One region of the Paenibacillus guangzhouensis genome, then DNA from elsewhere that is predicted to be linked to it. Evidence: riboswitches for the same ligand, from Rfam matches in the RefSeq annotation. Region 1 holds a riboswitch; each other region holds the start of a gene.
The links. A riboswitch is a leader RNA that binds a small molecule or an ion and turns the genes downstream of it on or off. The one in region 1 is predicted to bind cobalamin.
Positions count from the first base shown of each region.

Region 1 (3,283 bases):
AGCAACTCTCAAGAGCGTACTGTCGTCAATTCCGTTCGGATGATCTTCGGGCAAATCGGTGGATTAATTGTTAGTATCGGTGCGCTGCCGCTCGTTGCGGCCTTTGGTGGGGGCAACCAGCAGAGAGGCTTCATGCTGACGATGATCCTCTTCGCATCGCTTGCGGTCGTCATGTTCTTCATTACGTTCGCTAATACACGTGAACGCGTGCAGACGGCGAATGGCAATCAGGCCGTGCCGTTTAAGGAAGGAATCAAGGCGATTAAAGGCAATACGCCATGGTGGCTGCTGCTTGTGATTAACGTATTTTTGTGGCTAGCCATGACAGGAAAAGGTCAGTCCGCCATTTATTTCTTCAAATATAACTTCGCTCGCGAGGATCTGATCCCATTAGTTAATGGACTTAATATTATGCTGCTGGTCGGGATTGCCGTTGCACCTGTGCTAACGAAGCGCCTTGGAAAGACGAAGACTGCTGTACTAGGATTTATCATTGGGGCAGTGGGACAGCTTATCGCGTTTATCGCGGCGAGTATGTTCTCTATTCCGTTAATTGTTGCAGCCATTGTCATTGGGAATATTGGATTGGGATTTGCGGCTGGTATTCTATTTGCGATGCTCGCAGATACCGTTGATTACGGCGAATGGAAATCCGGCATACGTGCGCAAGGTCTATTAACCGCAGCAAGTGCATTCGGCGTGAAGTTCGGGATGGGGATCGGCGGTGCGCTTGCCGCGTGGATTCTAAATATTGGGCACTATGTGCCGAATCAAGAGCAATCCAGCTCGGCGCTTGCATCCATTCAATTCAACTTCGTCTGGCTGCCGCTGATCTGCTTCACGATCTCGATCATCCTATTCATGTTCTACAAGATCGATCGCGTGGAGAAGCAGATGATCCGTGATCTGGATCTGAAACGCCAAGGCGGTACGACAATACAGGCTTAATCTCGAACGTGAATCGAGAGCGAGAACCGTTGCCAATTCGGCAGCGGTTTTTGTGTTGTGACGAAATTCGTGCCACTAGATATGGACAAGAAGAAATCTATGAAATCTAAAATAAATTTTAGAAAACAAAATTTTTAATGATATAAAACCCTTATTTTACGCCGATTGTATCCCTTTCCAACCCGAAATATAGGCATGTTATTGTATTGACAAGCACAATATATTGATGTAAATTGATTAAGCACAACTACATATCGTGATGTACAGGTTTTTTGCACCTCTAGTGTTAGAGTGCAAAGATTAATAGGGAAGACCGGTTAAAATCCGGCGCGGTCCCGCCACTGTAATAGAGGAGCGGTTGCTAGAGAGCCACTGATTAGTACAAATCGTACAAATTGGGAAGGCGGCAATCACGATGATTCTTGAGCCAGGAGACCTGCCTGTCATTTGCACATGTCATGCCTACGGAGATAGGAACGTGCTAGCGTCGTCTTAATGAGTGAACCAACCGTTAAGGTGCGTTTGGCTGTTTGCGCCAAATGCGCTTTTTTTTGTGAGTATAAGAGAGAGGACTGAGTTACGAAATGGTCATCGCATATGATTCTAAGACCGGGAATGTAAGAAGATTCGTACATAAATTGAATATGAAAACTGTGGAGATTGACGAGCAGACACAGATGGATGAGCCATTTGTTCTGATTACGTACACGACAGGGTTCGGTCAAATTCCAGAGAAGGTACAATCTTTCTTGCAGAAGAACGGATCGTTAATGAAAGGCGTATCGGCGAGCGGGAACCGTAACTGGGGAACGAGCTTTGCGAAGAGCGCGGATACGATTGCGATGATGTATGATGTACCAGTCATTTCGAAGTTTGAACTATCGGGCACGACAAATGATGTGCAACGTTTTGTAGAAGGAGTGAACAGCATTGCGGCATATTGAGTTAAATAACCAATTGATGCTTCGTGACGCGGACGGATTTTTCCGTTTGGATCGCGACCATGAGGCGGTAACAGCATTTATGGAAGAGGTAGCAAGTAAGAGCTTGCGGTTCGATACGATCCAAGAGCAAGTTAACTATATGATTGAGCACGAATACTACGAGAATGTATATGAGAAATATACGGCTGCCCAGGTCGAGGAAATCTTTGAACTAACAAGAGCTTCAGGATTCGAATTCCAGTCCTATATGGCAGCTTCTAAATTTTATCTGGATTACGCCTTGAAGAGTAATGACCACAAGCAATATCTAGAGCAGTACTCCGATCGCGTATCGATGGTATCTCTTCACTTAGGGGATGGCGATTTCGACAAAGCGAAACGTCTTGCGGTAGCGATGATGGAGCAACGCGTTCAGCCTGCAACACCAACCTTCCTGAACTCCGGTAAGAAACGCCGTGGGGAGATGGTATCGTGCTTCCTGCTTGAGATGGACGATGCGCTTAACTCCATTAACTATGTGCTTGGCACGTGCATGCAGCTATCGAAGATCGGTGGCGGTGTTGCAGTGAACTTATCGAAGCTTCGCGGACGCGGAGAGGCGATTAAAGGCGTAGAAGGCGCGGCAAAAGGAATCATGCCTGTTCTGAAGCTGATGGAGGATGCATTCTCCTATGCGGACCAAATGGGTCAGCGTAAAGGCTCCGGCGCAGGATACTATAATATTTTCGGCTGGGACGTTGTGGAGTTCCTCGACTGTAAGAAGATCAACGCGGATGAGAAATTGCGGATTAAGACACTTTCGATCGGTCTGATCGTACCGGACAAATTCTACCGTTTGGCAGAAGAGAACCAACCATTGCATGTCTTCGCTCCTTATTCGGTCTACAAAGAATACGGCGTACATTTGGATGACATGGATTTGGATCAGATGTATGATGAATTGCTTGCGAACGATAAGGTGAAGAAGAAGGTCATCATGAGCGCACGTGATATGCTCGTGAAGATCGGCATGATCCAGCTCGAGTCCGGATATCCGTACATCATGAATAAGACCAATGCGAATGAAGCTCATGCCCTCAAAGGTATCGGTTCCGTGAAGATGTCGAACCTCTGTACGGAGATCTTCCAGCTGCAAGAGACATCCGAAATCGGCAACTATGGCGAGGGAGATGTGATCCGCCGCGATATTAGCTGTAACTTAGCATCGTTAAATATCGTGAACGTTATGGAACACGGGAAAATCAAAGAATCCGTTCATGAAGGAATTGAAGCATTGACGGCCGTTAGCGACATGACGAGCATTCCGAATGCGCCAGGGGTACGCAAAGCAAACGACGAGATGCACTCGGTGGGTCTCGGCGCGATGAACCTGAACGGTTACCTTGCGAAGA
Region 1 is NZ_CP045293.1:6,180,899-6,184,181, forward strand. It holds gene GCU39_RS27800 (glycoside-pentoside-hexuronide (GPH):cation symporter) at 1-948, shown strand, start outside; cobalamin riboswitch at 1,197-1,406, shown strand; gene nrdI (class Ib ribonucleoside-diphosphate reductase assembly flavoprotein NrdI) at 1,533-1,892, shown strand; gene nrdE (class 1b ribonucleoside-diphosphate reductase subunit alpha) at 1,879-3,283, shown strand, end outside.

Region 2 (3,283 bases), 3.1 Mb from region 1:
CATTATTTTGCTGTATCGATAACCAGTTGACTGCTCGATCTACAGCTGATTTAACTTTTTCTTGCGTAACATAGTATGGTGCAAGGGCTTGAATCGTCATGCTTGTAATGTCTACATCTGGCTTTGAACCTAATCCCCATCCGCCTGCATTACTTGTGTTCACATTCGCTTCTTTACTCAAAATATTTCCGATGAGATTATTTCTTGTAGTCTGTATTTTACCTGCCTTCGCGGTTGGTATGGCATAATTTCTAGTGTCTAAGGCGATCAGTGCAAACACTGGTCCATTGATGCCTTGTTTATTCACGACATAGTCGTAATCAGACAATCCTTGTGTTAGATCAATGCCGCCGACATTCTTAGGATTTTTGCCAATCGAAGCAAGAGCTATTATTACTCTTGAGTTTTCCGTGCTTTTTGAAGGATCCAATATACCGTTATTTGCTGCGGCTAGTTGTTTGACCTTTTCTACCACATTATTGTAGTAATATGCATAATAACCATCCGGTACAGGATAATTCCCTCGTGCCAGTGAAAGGACTGACCATTCCCCATTCAGCGTCCCAAATTGAGGTTTTGATACTTTGTTAAGAATATAATTAAGATTTTTATCCAGTTGTTCTTTAGGCGTATTCGTATTAACAGGTGCTGGCTTATATGTAATCTTAAAAGTTTTTTCACTCGAATTTGATTTGTCGTCTGTTGCCTTGATCGAAACGGTATTCTCTCCTAATTGCAGCGAAAGATTATATTTGCCATTCTCGACCGAGACAAGTTTCCCATTAAACGTAACCACTGGTGTAATCGCATTGGCTTTGTAATCGGTAGCAATCACGTTAAAGCTTAGTTCAGGTTGGTTTACTTCCTGTTTATCTTGCAATCCGTTAACGGTGATGCGAGGATTCATGGACTTCGTCAACTCAGTGAGCGTACTATCGACGCTAAATTGCGGACTCTCCATGGTGCGAAGCACGGTATAAGCTTGATCATATGCGGATCTTACCGCAGGGTTTGAGAGAATTGAACCCTTTTGCGGGTCACTGTTAATGTCCCCGATAGCCGCAGTTAAAGCGTCTTTGTTCGCCGGTTGAATGTAGGCCGGATTCGAATCGCTTCGTCGCCCAAGATCTGCCCCACTTCCGTATAACGTGAATTGCGTACGTATAACATCTCCATCATGTGGCTCATATTGTGAAAATCCAACATTCAGGAATTGGTTGTTTACTTGATACATCCAGCCTGACATAGGAGTATAATCTTTCTCTCCCAGCCAGTCACTGTCCATCTTCGTTCCGATATTTAAACCATTTAAATGAATTTGATCTAAAATATACTGCGGAACATCTATACCATAGGTAGAATCTTGAACACTGGATAGATAGAAACTGTCTTTAATTCTACCTTGATAATCAATATTATCTTCCCCCAGCACGCGCGTGAGCACCGTGGCTCCATTCTCGCCCGCATAGAAAGGCACTTTGACCGGCTCACGGTAGTACCCTTGCCCAAGGGTGAACTTCTCCACCGACACCGTGACATAGCCATTCGGCGATACATCAGTCCCCGCCGCGAATACGTTGATTCCATTTGTAAAGAATACCGTAAATAACATGCTGAACAAGAGCAGCCATGTCATCCACTTATTATTTTGTCGCATTGTCTTGCTTCCCTTCCTTCAACAGAAATCTAATCATGCTTACGATTGCTAGAGAGGCATTTGCCCCTATACAGCAACAAAACCTCTTAACGGGTAGCGTTAAGAGGTTTACTCAAATAAACAGCTTGAATAAGCGTTCAAGAAACACCCCCTATCGCTCGTAGAGTTCATGGTGTATCAAGACAGGCAGGTCTTCTGACTCGAGTATCATTGCCCTTGCTTCCTTCCCGGTTAACCCAGTGGATTCTAGCAAGAACTCCTCTCTTACAGCGGCGGGACCGTGTGGGATTTGCACCCAACTTCCCTTTTAAGCAATGCATGGTTACAGATCTCTACCAACATTGCACCTGAATTTGATATTCGATTATATGATGATTATGATAGCTAATTATTTCATATTTGTCATTGCAAAATTTTATACCCGTACGTCAAAAAAAAGACAGGCCGCGAGCGGCCTGTCTCCTCATCCGATCCTATGCGGAATATTTCTCTCTAGCGATTTGCGTAGCTTCGACCATGTTGCGAAGTGATGCAACCGTCTCTTCGAGCCCGCGTGTCTTCAAACCGCAGTCCGGGTTGATCCAGAACAGTTGCGGATTCAAAACGCGGAGCGCACGATCGATCATGCCTGTCATTTCTTCCACTTCCGGTACCCGAGGGCTATGGATGTCATATACGCCGAGACCGATACCAAGCTCATACGTGTTCTCTTCGAAGCTATGAATCAGCTCGCCATGGCTGCGCGAAGTCTCAATCGAGATGACGTCCGCATCCATCGCTTCAATCGAATCGATCATGTCATGGAATTCACAGTAGCACATATGCGTGTGGATTTGCGTCGTCTCTTGCACCGTGCATGTGGTCATGCGGAATGCTTTGACAGCCCAGTCGAGGTATGTCGCTTGATCTTGTTCCTTGAGCGGTAAGCCTTCACGAACGGCTGGTTCATCCACCTGAATCATGCCGATGCCTGCTTGTTCCAGTGATTCTACTTCTTGTCTTAAAGCATACGCCAGCTGATATGCGATCTGCTCGCGGGTAATATCTTCACGAACGAATGACCAGTTCATGATCGTAATCGGACCGGTAAGCATCCCTTTGACCGGACGCGTGGTCTTCGATTGTGCATATTTTGTCTCTTCGACCGTCATCGGCTCGACAAAAGCCACATCCCCGAAAATAACCGGCGGCTTCACGCAGCGTGATCCATACGACTGCACCCATCCATATTGCGTGAAGGCAAACCCGGCCAGCTTCTCCCCGAAGAACTCCACCATATCCGTACGCTCGAATTCCCCATGTACAAGAACGTCCAATCCAATCTCTTCCTGCAACTTGACCCAGATATCGATTTGATCCCGAATGAAGCTTTCGTATTGCTCAGGCGACCATTCTCCTTTACGCCAGAGCTGACGCGCCTTGCGGACTTCAGCCGATTGCGGGAAGCTCCCGATCGTCGTCGTTGGCAGAATCGGCAATTGCCACTTGTCCTGCTGCGCGATATGGCGTTCCGCGAATGGGCGGCTGCGCTGCGGCTGCTGTGCGCTGATCGCAGCAACGGTCTGCTGCACGTCTTTACGATTCCGTTCATTCGATTGTTTCAGACCGAGCAGCGCCGCATCACAT
Region 2 is NZ_CP045293.1:2,403,377-2,406,659, forward strand. It holds gene GCU39_RS10645 (S-layer homology domain-containing protein) at 1-1,657, opposite strand, end outside; cobalamin riboswitch at 1,827-2,023, opposite strand; gene metE (5-methyltetrahydropteroyltriglutamate--homocysteine S-methyltransferase) at 2,131-3,283, opposite strand, start outside.
Region 2: another riboswitch for cobalamin. It lies ahead of GCU39_RS10645 (S-layer homology domain-containing protein); the one in region 1 lies ahead of nrdI (class Ib ribonucleoside-diphosphate reductase assembly flavoprotein NrdI).

Region 3 (3,283 bases), 2.0 Mb from region 1:
TCCGATTCTCTGCGTGATGCAGCTCTTGCTGCGTCAGACGGAACTGGTCTACGAGCAGGTCCTGCAGGGCCTGTTCAATCGGTGTGAATCTTCTGCTCTTCGAGGTAAAGATCGGCTCCATCGACGCTTCCGGATTTGATAATCTGGCATAGAATCCCCGCTTGGTCACATATTGATAGACGAGGAAGACCAGCAAGAGAAAAAGGCTGATGATGAAGACATAACTAATGGTTGATAATGCCGAGCCGTCATTAAAAGCATAGACGATAGAAGTCATGACGATTTGAATTCCGAGTACAATCATTAGTGGGATATGATCACGAAGGAACAGCCTCATGAGGAGACATCCGCCCAGGTTACTTTCAGGCGATAGCCCGCCCCCCGAACTGTCTCAATTGCATCTTCGATGCCCAGATCCTTCAGCTTCTTGCGAAGGCGCGTGACATATACATTGAGCGTATTTTCGTCGACGAAGTGGTTCTCGTCCCATAGCTTCTCCAGAATTCGATCGCGGCTTACGACGCGCGGATAGCGTTCAACGAGGATTTCCAGCAATAGCGATTCTTTGCGCAGCAGCTCCATACTCTGATCCGCTAAGGAGACTTCAAGCCGTTCAGGCAGCAGGGTAAGGCCGTGGAGACTCAAGGAACGTTCCGAAGCCTTTGGCGCGTAACTTCCATAGGCACGGCGCAGGTGGCTGGCGATTTTGGCCATGACAATCTCATAATCGAACGGCTTCGTAATATAGTCATCGGCACCATGCTCCAGCGCCATGACTTGTTCCATTTTCCCTTCTCTAGCTGAGATGAAGAGGATCGGGCAGGTCGAGATTTGACGGATTTGGCGGCACCAGTAGAATCCATCGAATTTCGGCAAATTAACATCGAGCAGGACGAGATTGGGTTCAATTTGGGTGAATTGATCTGCGATACGGTCGAAATCATCCGCGACGACAGCTTCATAGCCGTACTTTTCTAGCTGCTCCTTGAGCAAGGTGTGTATTTTGGGATCGTCTTCTACAATCATGATTCTATCCATGAGAGCATTCCTCTCTTTCTATAACAGGTTCGATATTCATTAGTTATGATGATAAAGATTTCCTCTTCGAAATTCAAATCGCGACCCCACAAAAACGCGACTTATTTAGTTGTAAGGTGGGGGCTTTTCCCCTATAATAACTAGGTGGAAGGCTGAAAGGCATAGCCTGAATTGAATAGGAAATTTATAGGTCCTGATCGGTGCGAGAAGCGTATCGATTGGGTTAAAAGGGAATCCGGTGCAAATCCGGGACGGTCCCGCCACTGTAATCTGGGGATGACCTCAATGGCCACTGTTCTATCAAAAGGAATGGGAAGGCGAGGGCATGAAAGACCCATAAGTCAGGAGACCTGCCTATGGATACGAATGACAAACCTTCGAGGAAAGGGTTGCGCTCAGTTGGAAGAGGTATGGCATACAATCTGCGTACATACCGTTTGTTCCGAAATTGACGTACCCCGGGTCCTTCTAGGATCTGGGGTTTTCTCTGTTCAAGCGTTCAGCATGAATCAAGAAAAAGGGGAGAGAGACAAGGATGAAGATTTGGAAAGGGTTATCAACGTGGGCGCTCATTCTCGCACTCGTAGTTAGTATCGCGGCTTGCGGTTCGAAGGGTACGGAGGATGCAGCGAAGCAAGGAGCTCAGACAGAACACAGCAATCATGAGCAGAAGGACACAGCTGAAACATCAGACCTCAAGACGAAGTATCCGCTGACGATTAAGGATGCGACAGGCGAGGAATTTACATTTGAGAAAGCACCTGAGAAGATCGTATCGGTGTCGCCAGCAGAGACCGAGTCCCTCTTCGCACTTGGATTGGATCAACAAATCGTTGGTGTATCGGACTATGACGATTACCCGGCAGCAGCGAGCTCAAAGCCAAAAATGGGCAGTATTACGCAGCCGAATGAAGAAGCGGTGATTGGTGCCAATGCGGATATCGTCTTCACGGGTATTTCGATGAAAGAAGAATCCGTGAAAAAGCTTCGTGATCTGGGCATTAAAATTTTCAAAGTTGAGCCGAAGACACTTGAAGATATTATGAAAAATATCGAAGTATATGGTCAAATTACCGACCGCCAAGCAGAAGCGAAAAAAGTGATCGATAAAATGAAAGCAGACCGCGATTCGGTTGTTGAAGCCGTGAAGAATGTCGCTGCAGATCAGAAGAAGAAAGTATACATTGAATTCTCCCCAGGCTGGACGGTCGGTAAAGGTGAATTCATGGATGAACTGATCTCCATCGCCAGCGGTGTGAACGTGGCATCCGACGTACAAGGCTGGGTACAGATTAATGAAGAGAATATTATTCATTCGAATCCGAATGTCATTCTATTCGCGAACGATGCCAAAGATTATGAGACGGGCAAACCGATTAAAGATATCATTCTAGGTCGCAGCGGCTGGGATCAAATCGATGCAATTAAGAATAATCAAGTGATTGGCGTGGATGGCAACTTGCTTAGCAGACCGGGCCCGCGTCTAACCGAAGGTTTGATCGCGATGGCGAAGGCGATCTATCCGGATTTGGTGAAATAATGAACCGAACAGGATTGCTGTGGGGAGGGGGAGGAATACTCCTCCTCCTTTTTACGATTTGCGTCTCGGCTACCATTGGCTCAGTGCATATTCCGCTGCAGCAAATTCCAGCCATTCTGCTGCATCAGATCCCATGGTTCCAAGATATGATTCCGAAGACATGGCCCTCTTCCTATGATCAGATCTTATTGAAGGTGAGGATTCCTCGCATCGCGATTGGCGTATTGGTAGGGGCTTGTCTGTCCCTATCCGGTGCGGCATTTCAGGGTGTTCTCCGTAATCCGCTTGCGGATCCTTACACGCTTGGCGTATCTTCCGGCGCTTCCGTTGGCGCGGCGTTTATGATCTATTTTGGCATCCAATACTCGCTTGTTGGCCAGTGGTCGGTCCCGATCGTCGCTTTCACGACAGGTGTTCTAACGTTATGGGTTGTCATGCGGCTTGCGCAGGATGAAGGCAAAATTCCAACGGAACGGCTTATCCTCGCTGGTGTCGTCATGCAGGCGTTTCTGGGGGCGTTCGTGTCCTTGCTTGTCGCATTATCGGATAAGACGATTAATGAGATTATGTTCTGGCTCATGGGCAGCCTATCCCTGCGCGGATGGGCATATACTGCAGTGCTCGGACCTTATTTGGCGATTGGCTTTATCATTGTAATGAGTTACGCAAGGACGATGAACATTCTCGCACTCGGAGAACGCGAGG
Region 3 is NZ_CP045293.1:4,179,997-4,183,279, reverse strand. It holds gene GCU39_RS18830 (sensor histidine kinase) at 1-304, opposite strand, end outside; gene GCU39_RS18825 (response regulator transcription factor) at 334-1,038, opposite strand; cobalamin riboswitch at 1,210-1,410, shown strand; gene GCU39_RS18820 (ABC transporter substrate-binding protein) at 1,574-2,578, shown strand; gene GCU39_RS18815 (FecCD family ABC transporter permease) at 2,578-3,283, shown strand, end outside.
Region 3: another riboswitch for cobalamin. It lies ahead of GCU39_RS18820 (ABC transporter substrate-binding protein); the one in region 1 lies ahead of nrdI (class Ib ribonucleoside-diphosphate reductase assembly flavoprotein NrdI).